Regions from separate parts of the Rahnella sp. EDr1-12 genome, predicted to be linked through region 2. Evidence: predicted binding sites of a transcription regulator. Region 2 holds the regulator's gene; the other holds the start of a gene.

What was found. Region 2 encodes CRP, which controls carbon source genes, mostly activating them, when cyclic AMP is high. Its sites were predicted from a motif close to ATGTGANNNNNNTCACAT; they were not measured.
Region 1: a site for CRP is predicted at 3,172-3,189, ahead of garD (galactarate dehydratase). Genes of this name have one in related genera too.

What each region holds. Positions count from the first base shown of each region.
Region 1 covers NZ_JBLZNY010000005.1:224,588-230,618, forward strand. Annotated here, with positions in the region: gene exbB (tol-pal system-associated acyl-CoA thioesterase) at 1-883, shown strand, start outside; gene exbD (TonB system transport protein ExbD) at 893-1,327, shown strand; gene garD (galactarate dehydratase) at 1,397-2,968, opposite strand; gene ACO0U8_RS19495 (MFS transporter) at 3,507-4,853, shown strand; gene garL (2-dehydro-3-deoxyglucarate aldolase) at 4,909-5,679, shown strand; gene garR (2-hydroxy-3-oxopropionate reductase) at 5,706-6,031, shown strand, end outside.
Region 2 covers NZ_JBLZNY010000004.1:34,914-40,944, forward strand. Annotated here, with positions in the region: gene ACO0U8_RS16890 (hypothetical protein) at 1-215, shown strand, start outside; gene ACO0U8_RS16895 (OsmC family protein) at 569-976, opposite strand; gene crp (cAMP-activated global transcriptional regulator CRP) at 1,339-1,971, shown strand; gene ACO0U8_RS16905 (YccS/YhfK family putative transporter) at 2,033-4,108, shown strand; gene argD (bifunctional acetylornithine/succinyldiaminopimelate transaminase) at 4,270-5,487, opposite strand; gene ACO0U8_RS16915 (aminodeoxychorismate synthase component II) at 5,610-6,031, opposite strand, start outside.

The DNA of each region.
Region 1 (6,031 bases), on a different contig from region 2:
GATGTCGTTAATGTTGGTGGTTGGCCTGAGCGGTAATGCAATGGCTGCACCTGCGACGCCGGCGGCGAATGCTGTCACTTCTGAAACCACGCAACCGGCACCTGCTGCGGCAGACACCACGCCCGCGCCGGTTATGCAATCCGCACCAGCGGAAGCTCCTGTCATCCCTACCGATCTGTCCGTATTAGGCATGTACCATCATGCTGACGTGGTGGTGAAAACTGTCATGATCGGCCTGCTGCTGGCGTCCGTTGTCACCTGGGCTTTGCTGTTCAGCAAAGGCTCCGAAGTGTTCAGCGCTAAACGCCGTATGCGCCGTGAATTTGATGCGTTGTCTTCCGTGCGTACGCTGGACGAAGCTGCCGAGCAGGCTGAGAGTTTCGCCGCCAGCAGCATCAGCGCACAAATGATCCGCGATGCGCAAAATGAACTCGAGCTGTCTGCCGGTTCCACCGACAACAACGGCATTAAAGAACGTACCGGTTTCCGTCTGGAGCGTCGTGTGGGTGCTGCCGGGCGTCACATGGGCCGGGGCAATGGGATCCTCGCCACTATCGGCGCGATCTCTCCGTTCGTCGGTCTGTTTGGTACCGTGTGGGGCATCATGAACAGTTTCATTGGTATCGCCCAAACCCAGACCACTAACCTTGCCGTTGTGGCACCCGGTATTGCAGAAGCTCTGCTGGCGACCGCGGTGGGTCTGGTTGCTGCGATCCCTGCAGTGGTTATCTACAACATTTTCGCCCGTACCATCACTTCCTATCGTCATCAGGTTGGCGACGTGGCGGCGCAGATTATCCTGTTACAGGGCCGTGATTTGGATCTGGCTGCCAGCGAAGGCGATGCGCCGCGCGGTCAGACAGGTCAGTTACGCGTAGGATAAGAACAGATTATGGCTATTCGGTTAAACGACGATATCGACGAAAGCGGTGAAATGCATGACATCAACGTCACGCCTTTTATCGACGTTATGTTGGTTCTGCTGATCATCTTCATGGTCGCCGCGCCACTGGCCACCGTAGATGTGCGGGTAGATTTACCGGCTTCCACGGCGAAAGCGCAGCCGCGTCCTGAGAAACCGATCTTCCTGACGGTGAAATCGGACAAACAGCTGTTCCTCGGCGACAGCCCGGTAAATAGCGACAACCTGACTGCCATGCTCGATCAGCGTACTCAGGGCAATAAGCAGAGTACGATTTTCTTCCGTGCAGATAAGACGGTGGACTACGAAACGCTGATGAATGTGATGGATAACCTGCGTAAAGCCGGTTATCTGAAAGTCGGGCTGGTAGGTGCAGAACAGACGGGCGCAGCAGCGGCTCAGTAAGTTATCCTTCAGATCCGAAGCATAAAAAAGGCCAGCATTGCTGGCCTTTTGCTTTGGTGATGTGGCAGATCAGGTCACCGGCGCCGGGTTAAATACCGCCAGCGCATTGTGAATACCCCAGGTATCGGACCAGGTTTTTTTACGACCGCTGGCGATGTCCAGAATAAAGTGGAACAGCTCCCAGCCGACGTCTTCAATGGTGGCATCCCCGGTGGCGATCGTACCGGCGTTGATGTCCATCAGGTCATGCCAGCGGTTCGCCAGCGTGGTGCGGGTAGCCATTTTTATCACCGGCACCGCCAGCAGGCCGTACGGCGTGCCGCGCCCGGTGGTAAAGACCTGCACAGTGATGCCCGAGGCCAGTTGCTGCGTTCCGCAGACGAAATCACTGGCTGGCGTCGCAGCGAAAATCAGGCCTTTTTTGGTCGGACGTTGCCCCGGAGACAATACTTCTGAAATTGCGCTGGTGCCCGATTTCGCAATCGAACCGAGTGCTTTTTCGACCACGTTAGCCAGTCCGCCTTTCTTGTTGCCCGGCGACGGGTTGGCGCTGCGGTCGGTTTGTCCGAGGGACAGATAATTATCGTACCAGGCCATCTCTTCCAGCAGGCGTTTACCGACGCTGACGTCAGCAGCACGCGGAGTCAGCAGGTGGATCGCATCGCGCACTTCCGTCACTTCAGAGAACATCACCGTGCCGCCGCAGCGAACCAGCAGATCCGAGGCAAAGCCCACGGCAGGATTGGCAGTCACGCCGGAGAAAGCGTCGCTGCCGCCACACTGCATGCCGACCACCAGGTCAGAGGCCGGACAGGTTTCGCGCTGACGACGGTTCAGCCGTTCCAGATGGAACTGCGCGACAGTCAGTATATCGTCAACCATTGACTGGAAGCCGACGTGCTGCTCATCCTGCAAACGGACGATATGGGTGTCGTCGAGGGAAATGGCTTGCACATCCGGCGTGCCTTCCAGCAGGCGTTCAGGTTGTAATTTCTCACAACCTAAGCCGACCACCATGACTTCGCCGCCAAAGTTCGGGTTCAGTGCCAGATTGTGAATGGTGCGGATCGGGACGACCGCTGCCGGTGCGTTGATCGCCACGCCACATCCGTACAGATGATTCAGCGCCACCACGCCATCGACGTTAGGGAATTTGGGCAGTAAATCACGCTCGATGATTTTTACTACGTAATCCACCACCCCCGCCACACAGTGAACGCTGGTGGTAATGCCGAGCAGATTTTTAGTGCCTACGCTGCCGTCTTCGTTGCGGTAGCCTTCAAACGTGAAGCCTTCCAGCGGCGGCAACGCAGGGGGAACGCGGGTAGCCAGCGGCAGGCTGTTCAGTTCCGGAGCGACCGGCAGTTCGACCAGAGATTCGTCGATCCAGCCGCCCTGGGCGATTTCCCGCACGGCATAACCAATCACTTCACCATAACGAATAATATCGCCGCCTTTGGCAATGGTTTGCAAAGCAACTTTATGGCCCTGAGGAATATGCTCAATTAATTCCAGACCATTTGAAAATCGGGTGCCGGCTTTTAAGCCGTTATCATTCACAATAATGGCAACGTTATCGTTTTCATGAACTTTAATGAAAAGTGCGTCGGTTGCATGCTCTTTATCTTTATTACGTGACATAACTGTCTCCGCGTTTATTAAACATCCCGAAAAAAGAACCTTCGGTTAATTCTCTGAATTCGTAGCGTACAAATGTTGCGTTTTGTCTTTTCGGCAATACAGGGTATGCATCCATTATAAAACAGCTGTCCGGGAACCTCATTGTGCAACTGACCAGCTTTTCACCCGCTGAACGTCATTCTGTGTGGCAGGTGACAGAATAAATGTGATGAATATCACCCTTTGATCTGTGCGGCTTCAGCGGCCGCGTGAACTGTGATTATCCTCCCACAATGATGTGTGAATGCAAAAGAATAGTCGTTTTCAACCGGCGTATTCTTGTGCGAATGCACAGTGTTATTTGAGGCATCGTTTTTTATACTGTGTTGGCCCTCTGAAGGTAGCGTTCAAAGCAATACAGGTAAATTTCAGACATAAATAAATAATTATGAAATGTCTGTCTCATATAAAGGAAAACCGCAGGCGAAAAGTAAAAACGTTATTTCGGTAACTGTAATTTCTCTGCGAATGATTCCGTAATAGTAAAATGAGGGTCACCATGAGCGTTCAATCCCAGTCCCGAGTGCTGGCGCAAAGTAAGACGCGAACACATATTCGCTATTATATTTTGCTGATTATATTTCTTATCACGGCGGTGAATTATGCCGACCGTGCAACGCTTTCCATTGCCGGTACCGAGGTCGCGCGTGAGCTGGGCCTGGATGCCGCTGATATGGGGCAAATCTTCGCGGCGTTTGGCTGGGCGTATCTGATCATGCAGTTGCCTGGCGGCTGGCTGCTGGACAAATTCGGTTCCAAAAAAGTCTACACCTACAGCCTGTTTTTCTGGTCACTGTTCACACTGTTACAAGGTTTTGTGGGCTGGTTCCCGCTGGCGTACGGCGCGCTGACGTTGTTCATCCTGCGCTTTATGCTCGGTTTCTCCGAAGCGCCTTCCTTCCCGGCCAACGCCCGTATCGTGGCGGCCTGGTTCCCGACGAAAGAACGCGGAACGGCTTCGGCGATTTTTAACTCCGCACAGTATTTCTCGCTCGCGCTGTTCTCTCCGCTGCTCGGCTGGCTGACCTACGCCTGGGGGTGGGAACATGTCTTTATCGTGATGGGGGTGATTGGTTTTGTGCTGACGCTGGTGTGGATCAAATTTATCCACAACCCGCCGGAACACCCTGGCATATCGAAAAGCGAGCTGGAATTTATTAAAGAAGGCGGCGCGGTGGTCGACATCGACCACAAGAAAGCCGACGGCGCGAAAAGTGGCCCGAAATGGAGCTATGTGCGCCAGATGCTGAGCAACCGCATGATGCTTGGGATCTTCTTCGGCCAATACTTTATTAACAGTATTACGTGGTTCTTCCTGACCTGGTTCCCGATTTATCTGGTTCAGGAAAAAGGTATGTCTATCCTCAAAGTGGGGATGATTGCGGCCATTCCGGCGCTGTGCGGCTTTGCCGGTGGCGTACTCGGCGGCGTGTTCTCCGATTACCTGCTCAAACGCGGTTTCTCCCTGACCGTGGCGCGTAAAATTCCGATTGTGCTGGGCATGCTGTTAGCCACCAGCATCATTTTATGTAACTACACCGATAACAATACTCTGGTCGTTACCCTGATGGCGCTGGCGTTCTTCGGTAAAGGCTTCGGTGCGCTGGGCTGGCCGGTGATTGCAGATACCGCGCCGAAAGAAGTGATTGGCCTGTGCGGCGGTATCTTCAACGTCTTTGGCAACGTCGCGTCAATCGTTACTCCGCTGGTCATCGGTTATATCGTTAAAGGGTTGCATTCTTTCAACATGGCTCTGATTTTCGTCGGCTGTTCCGCCCTGATGGCGATGCTGTGTTACCTGCTGGTCGTCGGTGAAATCAAGCGTCTCGAACTTAAGAAACAGTAAATTGCGATGGCGGGCAGACGGGAACTCCCGCGCCCGCCCTATAACGAGGTCAACTATGAGTAATCCAATGATTCCAAACCGGTTCCGTCAGGACTTACTGCAAGGCAAAACGCTGATCGGATGCTGGGCCGCATTGTGCAACCCGATTGCCACAGAAGTGTTGGGTGTCGCAGGATTTGACTGGCTGTTGCTCGACGGGGAACACGCACCCAATGACATCAGCACTTTTGTTCCACAGCTGATGGCGCTTAAAGGCAGTAAAAGCGCGCCGGTCGTGCGACCACCTTTCAACGAGCCGGTGGTGATTAAACGTCTGCTCGATATCGGTTTCTACAATTTCCTGATCCCGTTTGTAGAGACGCAGGAGCAGGCCGAACGTGCCGTCGCCTCCACGCGCTATCCGCCGGCAGGGATCCGCGGCGTGTCCGTTTCGCATCGCAGCAACATGTTTGGCACGGTGCCGGACTACTTCACCAGCATTAACGACAACATCACGGTGATGGTGCAAATCGAGAGCCAGCAGGGCGTTGATAACCTCGATGCGATTGCCGCTACCGACGGCATTGACGGCATATTTGTCGGGCCAAGCGATCTGGCCGCTGGCATGGGGCACCTCGGCAACGCCGGTCATCCGGAAGTACAGGCTGCCATTCGTCACATTTTTGAACGCGCAAAAGCCCACGGAAAATCCAGCGGCATTCTGGCGCCGGTCGAAGCCGATGCGCGCCGCTACATGGAATGGGGCGCGACCTTTGTGGCCGTTGGCAGCGACCTGGGTATTTATCGCGCAGGAACGCAGGCGCTGTGTGATCGCTTCACTAAGTGATCTCATCACATCAATAATCAGAGGATATTCGAATGAAAATTGGCTTTATTGGTTTAGGCATCATGGGCAAGCCTATGAGTAAAAACTTGCTCAAAGCAGGGTATGAACTGGTGGTCATGGACCGCAATCTTGATACCGTGGGCGAAATTGTTGCGCTGGGTGCCACCGCCGCTGACACGCCTAAAGCGGTCGCTGAACAGTCTGACGTGATCATTACTATGCTGCCAAATTCGCCTCAGGTGAAAGACGTGGCGCTGGGCGAAAACGGCCTGATCGAAGGCGCGCGTCCCGGGACGATTTTCATCGACATGAGTTCCATCGCACCTCTGGCAAGCCGTGAAATCAGCGAAGC
Region 2 (6,031 bases):
CTCTGGTCGTGCTGGATTCTCAGGACTGGCCTCATCTCGTTGGAACAGACCTTGTTTGCATGGGACCCATTAACAAACAATCGGCTGAGATAGAGACCTTTTATCAACGAACCCGGCTGGCCCTGCTGGAAACAGACAAAGGAGCAACCTGTCTGTGGATCCTTGAAGCGACATACGAAGAATGGAAAGCAGATAACGCCCGCAAGGTTAAGTAATATTACTTCCTGAAGTACAAAGCCCGGTCGGCTGTACGGGCTTTCCTCACGTTCTACCCCCCATTGATTTCCCGTGTTAATTATCCTTAGTCGCTGCCCCCCCTCAGCCGCTTTCGCACGTCTTCAGCTCGCACAACACCCCTACTTGTTAACGTGGCTTTCGCCACCCGACAAGGCCGAACGATGGTTTTTAAGTCGTTTATCAGTGGCGGGGTTTTAATGGCGCTACCCTCAATTCTGGCCAGTCCAGAGGATTTCGCCGCGCTACAGCGCGAAGGCAGGCTGGATTTTTGCCGCGCGGCGATTTTTAGATTTACTTCGTCATCATTGCCAGACGTATGACTGGTCGTGACTTATTCGACGTTAACCACTTCGAAACTGTGGGTGATCGAGGCGGCTTTGCCCAGCATCAGAGAAACGGAACAATATTTCTCAGCTGACAGGCTGACGGCGCGCTCCACAACCTTGTCAGTCAGGTCTTTACCGGTGACGATGAAGTGCAGATTGATGTGTGTGAACAAACGCGGTACTTCTTCGCGACGTTCTGACGTCAGTTTCACTTCACAGTCACGGACATCGCTGCGGCCTTTTTGCAAAATCGACACCACGTCGATCGCGCTACAGCCACCCGCGGACATCAGCAACATTTCCATCGGGCTCGGTGCTTTATCACCGGCATTCCCGTCCATTAAAACCTGATGACCCGACGCGGATTCACCTAAAAACGTCAGACCTTCCACCCATTTTACGCGTGCGTGCATTTGCTTATCTCCTGGCGTTCTTATTCATCAAATTTTCACCCCAGAGTACCCTTTCACCTAAAAACTGGCAACGTAACCCGATCGCCATCATGCTGAAGCGAGACAACACAAGACAGCATTGCAAACCTGTGTTACAAACAAAGCCGAAACATACTTTCCAGTAAATTGCGGTGACGGTTTTCGCGGTTTAAGAACAGAACCCAAGGTGATAACAGCAATTAACAGGCTGTTTCACTCCGACATCCGCTTGCAGCATTTCTGGTGAGTTACATGCTGATAGGGCGCATTAATATTCAGACGCCGTACAGGGAACTCTGAGCCCTGTGATTTTGGGCAGCGATAATAACAGAGGATAATAGCAAATGGTTCTCGGCAAGCCACAAACAGACCCGACACTTGAATGGTTCCTGTCTCACTGTCATATACATAAGTATCCTTCTAAAAGTACGCTGATTCACCAGGGTGAAAAAGCCGAAACGCTGTACTACATCGTGAAAGGGTCGGTTGCCGTCCTGATTAAAGATGAAGAAGGCAAAGAGATGATACTTTCCTACCTTAACCAAGGTGACTTCATCGGCGAGCTGGGACTCTTCGAAGAAGGTCAGGAACGCAGTGCCTGGGTACGTGCTAAAACTGCCTGCGAAGTGGCTGAAATTTCTTATAAAAAATTCCGCCAGCTGATTCAGGTTAACCCGGACATTTTGATGCGCCTCTCCGCGCAGATGGCAAACCGTCTGCAAATGACGTCAGAGAAAGTCGGTAACCTTGCTTTCCTCGACGTAACGGGCCGTATCGCTCAGACCTTATTGAATCTGGCCAAACAGCCAGATGCCATGACCCACCCGGACGGGATGCAGATTAAAATTACCCGCCAGGAAATCGGTCAGATCGTCGGTTGCTCCCGTGAAACCGTCGGCCGCATTCTCAAGATGCTGGAAGATCAGAGCCTGATCTCCGCACACGGTAAAACGATTGTCGTTTACGGCACACGTTAATCCCTCAAAAAAAGGCGCGACAGCTTACTGTCGCGCCTTTTTTATGGGCTAAGCTTCATCCATGACGCTATGGCGAAGGCTGTTTTATCATCCCGAAGTGAACTATGCACTGCGTCAGACGCTGGTGTTATGTCTGCCGGTCGGCCTCTGCTGGCTGTTTGGGAATCTGCAAATGGGCCTGTTGTTTTCCCTCTGCCCTGCCTGCTGTAACGTCGCCGGTCTTGATACTCCCCACAAACGCTTTTTCAAACGTCTCATTATTGGTGGCGCTCTGTTTGCGCTGGGCAGCATTCTGCTGCAAGTGATGCTGACCGGGTGGCACCTCCCGCTGCCGCTGATCATGCTGTCGCTGGCATTATTACTTGGCGTCACCGGCGAAATCAGCCCGCTCCATGCGCGTCTGTTGCCCGGTGCTTTAGTGGCGACCATCTTTACCCTGAGCATGGTGGGCGTCAGGCCGATGTGGCAGGCACCCGCGCTGTTTGCCGCAGGCACCGCCTGGTACGGCCTGTTTAACTGGGCGTGGTTTCGCATATCAAAAGAACAACCGATGCGCGAAACCCTCAGTCAGCTGTATTTGCAACTGGCGGATTATTTCGAAGCTAAATACAGCCTGCTGACGCAGCATACCGACCCTGAAACCGCGTTGCCGCCGCTGCTCAAGCGCCAGCAACAGGTCATCGATCTTATCGCCCTGCTTTATCAGCAGCTGCACATGCTGCCGCAGCACGGACATCATCATCACTACAAGCGGCTGTTTCAGCGTTTTCAGGTGGCGCTGGATTTGCAGGAGCACATTACCGTCAGCCTGCATCAGCCGGAAGAAGTGCAAAAGTTGGTGGAAGAGAGCCATGCGGAAGCGGTGATCCGCCGTAATGCTCAGGTGATTTCAGCCCGTCTGCGGGTGATTGCTGACGACATTCTTTACCACCGTCTTTCCGGGCGTTTTACCATGGCGAACGAACTGGCGGCGCTGGAGAAAATTGCCGCACGCAATCCGGATAATCCGGTCGGCCAGTTCTGTTATTACCATTTCAGCCGCATCGCACGCCTGCTGCGTACACAGAGGCCACTGTACCGGCGCGATCTGATGAATACTCAGCCGCGCCTGCCTTTCTGGCCCGCACTGAAAAGTTATTTGTCCTTTAAATCCATTGCCCTGCGCAATGCCGCACGTCTCGGCATTATTCTGGCGTTAGGCAGCAGCCTAGGGTTGTTCTTCAATCTGCCGAAACCTTACTGGATTTTGCTGACCATCATGCTGGTCAGTCAGAACGGTTATAACGCCACACGCGTGCGCATTCAGCACCGTGCGCTCGGCACGCTGGCGGGATTGCTGATCGCCGCTGCCCTGCTGAAACTGGAGCTGCCCGAGGGCGTCACGCTGCTGTGTATGCTGGTGATTACGCTGATATCGTACACGGTGTTGCGGAAAAACTACGGGCTGGCGATGGTCGGTATGACGGTGACGGCGGTGTATACGCTCCAGCTTCTGGCGATGAATGGCGTGCATTTTCTGGTGCCCCGGCTTATCGATACCCTGATCGGCTGCGCCCTCGCCTTCGGCGGTACGATCTGGCTGTGGCCTCAGTGGCAAAGCGGATTGCTGCGACAAAATGCCCATCAGGCGCTGGAAGCCGATCAGGAGGCGATCCGGTTGTTACTGCAGGATAATCCGGATACCGCCAAACTGGCTTACGCCCGAATGCAGGTCAATCAGGCCCACAACAAGCTGTTTACCTCGCTGAATCAGGCGATGCAGGAACCGGGGTTTAACTCGCATTATCTGACGGATATGCGTTTGTGGGTAACGCACAGCCAATTTGTGGTCGAGCATATTAACGCGATGACCATTCTCGCCCGCGAGCATTACATGCTGCCGGAGAAACTGGCGACGGAGTATTTACAGACCTGCGAAATCGCGCTGCAAAGCTGTCAGCAACGCTTGCTCTACGACGGGCCGGGCAGCGAGAACAATCTGTTCAATGCGCCTGAACTGCACCCGGATATGCCGCTGACCGAGATGGAACGCCACCTGCGACGCGTAATTTCCCATCTCAGCGTGATGCATACGATTTCGTCACTGGCGTGGAAGCAGAGGCCGCATCATGGGATCTGGCTGACGCGCAAGGCGTGAAGGGGAATGCCCTTTCAAACTCCCGTTTTTACTGGCTTGCAGCCTGCCTGTCTTTTAAAACAGACTGGCGCTATTTCGGTTTCTCGGTGTGGAGGCGCGCACTCGCCGCTGGTTAAAACCGACTGAGTACATTTCGGTGTTAACCAGCGATTTAGCAGGGCTCACCCCCCGCAAACTTTCCCCACCGCTTTCTCAAACCGCTGCATCCCTTCTTCAATATCCGCGAAGTCGATAACCAGCGATGGTGCAAACCGCATTACATTCGGTCCCGCGACCAGCATCATCAGGCCGAATTCAGCGGCGGCGGCGTGGAACTCGCCCGCGCGGTTTTTGAAGGCATCCGACAACTCGGCTCCAATCAGTAATCCCTGACCGCGGAATTCTTTGAAGATGTGATATTTCTGGTTGATGGCCTCCAGCGCGATGATGAATTTCTCGCGACGCTCGTCGATACCCGCCAGCACTTCCGGGGTGTTGATGATATCCAGTGCCGCTTCAGCCACGGCGCAGGCCAGCGGGTTACCGCCGTAAGTGGTGCCGTGTTTGCCCGGTTCCATCACGGAGGCCACGTCTTCGGTTGCCAGCATCGCTGAAACCGGGAAGCCGCCGCCCAGCGCTTTGGCGGTGGTCAGAATGTCCGGCGTCACACCGTAATGCATGTAGCTGAAGAGTTTGCCGCTGCGGCCCATGCCGCTTTGTACTTCGTCCAGCACCAGCAGCGCCTGATGTTTGTCGCACAACTCGCGCAGACCTTGCAGGAATTCCTGGGTGGCAGGCGTCACTCCGCCCTCGCCTTGTACCGGCTCAACCACAATGGCGCAGGTGTGATCGTCGATGACCGCTTTGACGGCGTCCAGATCGTTAAACGGCACGTGGACGATATCAGCCGGTTTCGGGCCAAAGCCGTCGGAGTATTTTGGCTGACCGCCCACAGACACGGTGAACAGCGTGCGGCCATGGAAGGCGTTATGGAAAGCGATGATCTTACTTTTGTACGGGCTGTGACGGTGCGAGGCGTAGTAGCGCGCCAGTTTAAAGGCCGCTTCGTTGGCTTCCGCGCCTGAGTTGGCGAAAAATACGCGGTCAGCAAAGGTGGCGTCGATCAGCTTCTGAGCCAGTCGCAACGCGGGTTCGTTGGTGAACACATTGCTCACGTGCCACAGCGTTTCGCCCTGCTCGTGTAATGCTTTCACCAGTGCAGGATGGCAATGCCCGAGCGCCGTCACGGCAATCCCCCCGGCGAAATCAACATACTCTTTGCCCTGCTGATCCCACACGCGGCTGCCTTTACCTTTCACCGGAATAAATTTAGCAGGTGAATAAATCGGCAAAATCACTTTGTCGAACGTGCTCCGGTCTACCGCTGATTTTTCTGCCATAACCCTTTCCCTCACTGCCGTTAACATGAAAATATAATCACAAAATATGCATAAAAAATCACAAACAGGCAAACGGTAATCGCACCTGATGGGTAAGTAATTTTTTCGGCAGAATTAACTGATTAGATTTTAAGGAAATTATTCAGAAGCTGGTGCCCCTGTTCGCTCAGAATGCTTTCCGGATGGAACTGAACGCCATGCAGCGGAAGGGTTTTGTGCATGATGCCCATGATTTCGTCGCGGGCGCCTTCACGTTCTGTCCACGCGGTGACATCAAAACAGTCTGGCAGCGTGTCGGGGGCAATCACCAGAGAGTGATAACGCGTGACGGTCAGCGGGTTATTCAGCCCGCTAAACACGCTGTTGCCGGTGTGGCGGATGGGTGACGTTTTGCCGTGAATCGCCTGACGGGCGCGCACGATGTTCGCACCGAATGCCTGTGCCATCGCCTGATGCCCAAGGCATACGCCCAGCACCGGCAAGCGCGTCGAGAAATGCGTAATGGCTTTCAGGGAAATCCCGGCCTGATCGGGCGTGCAGGGGC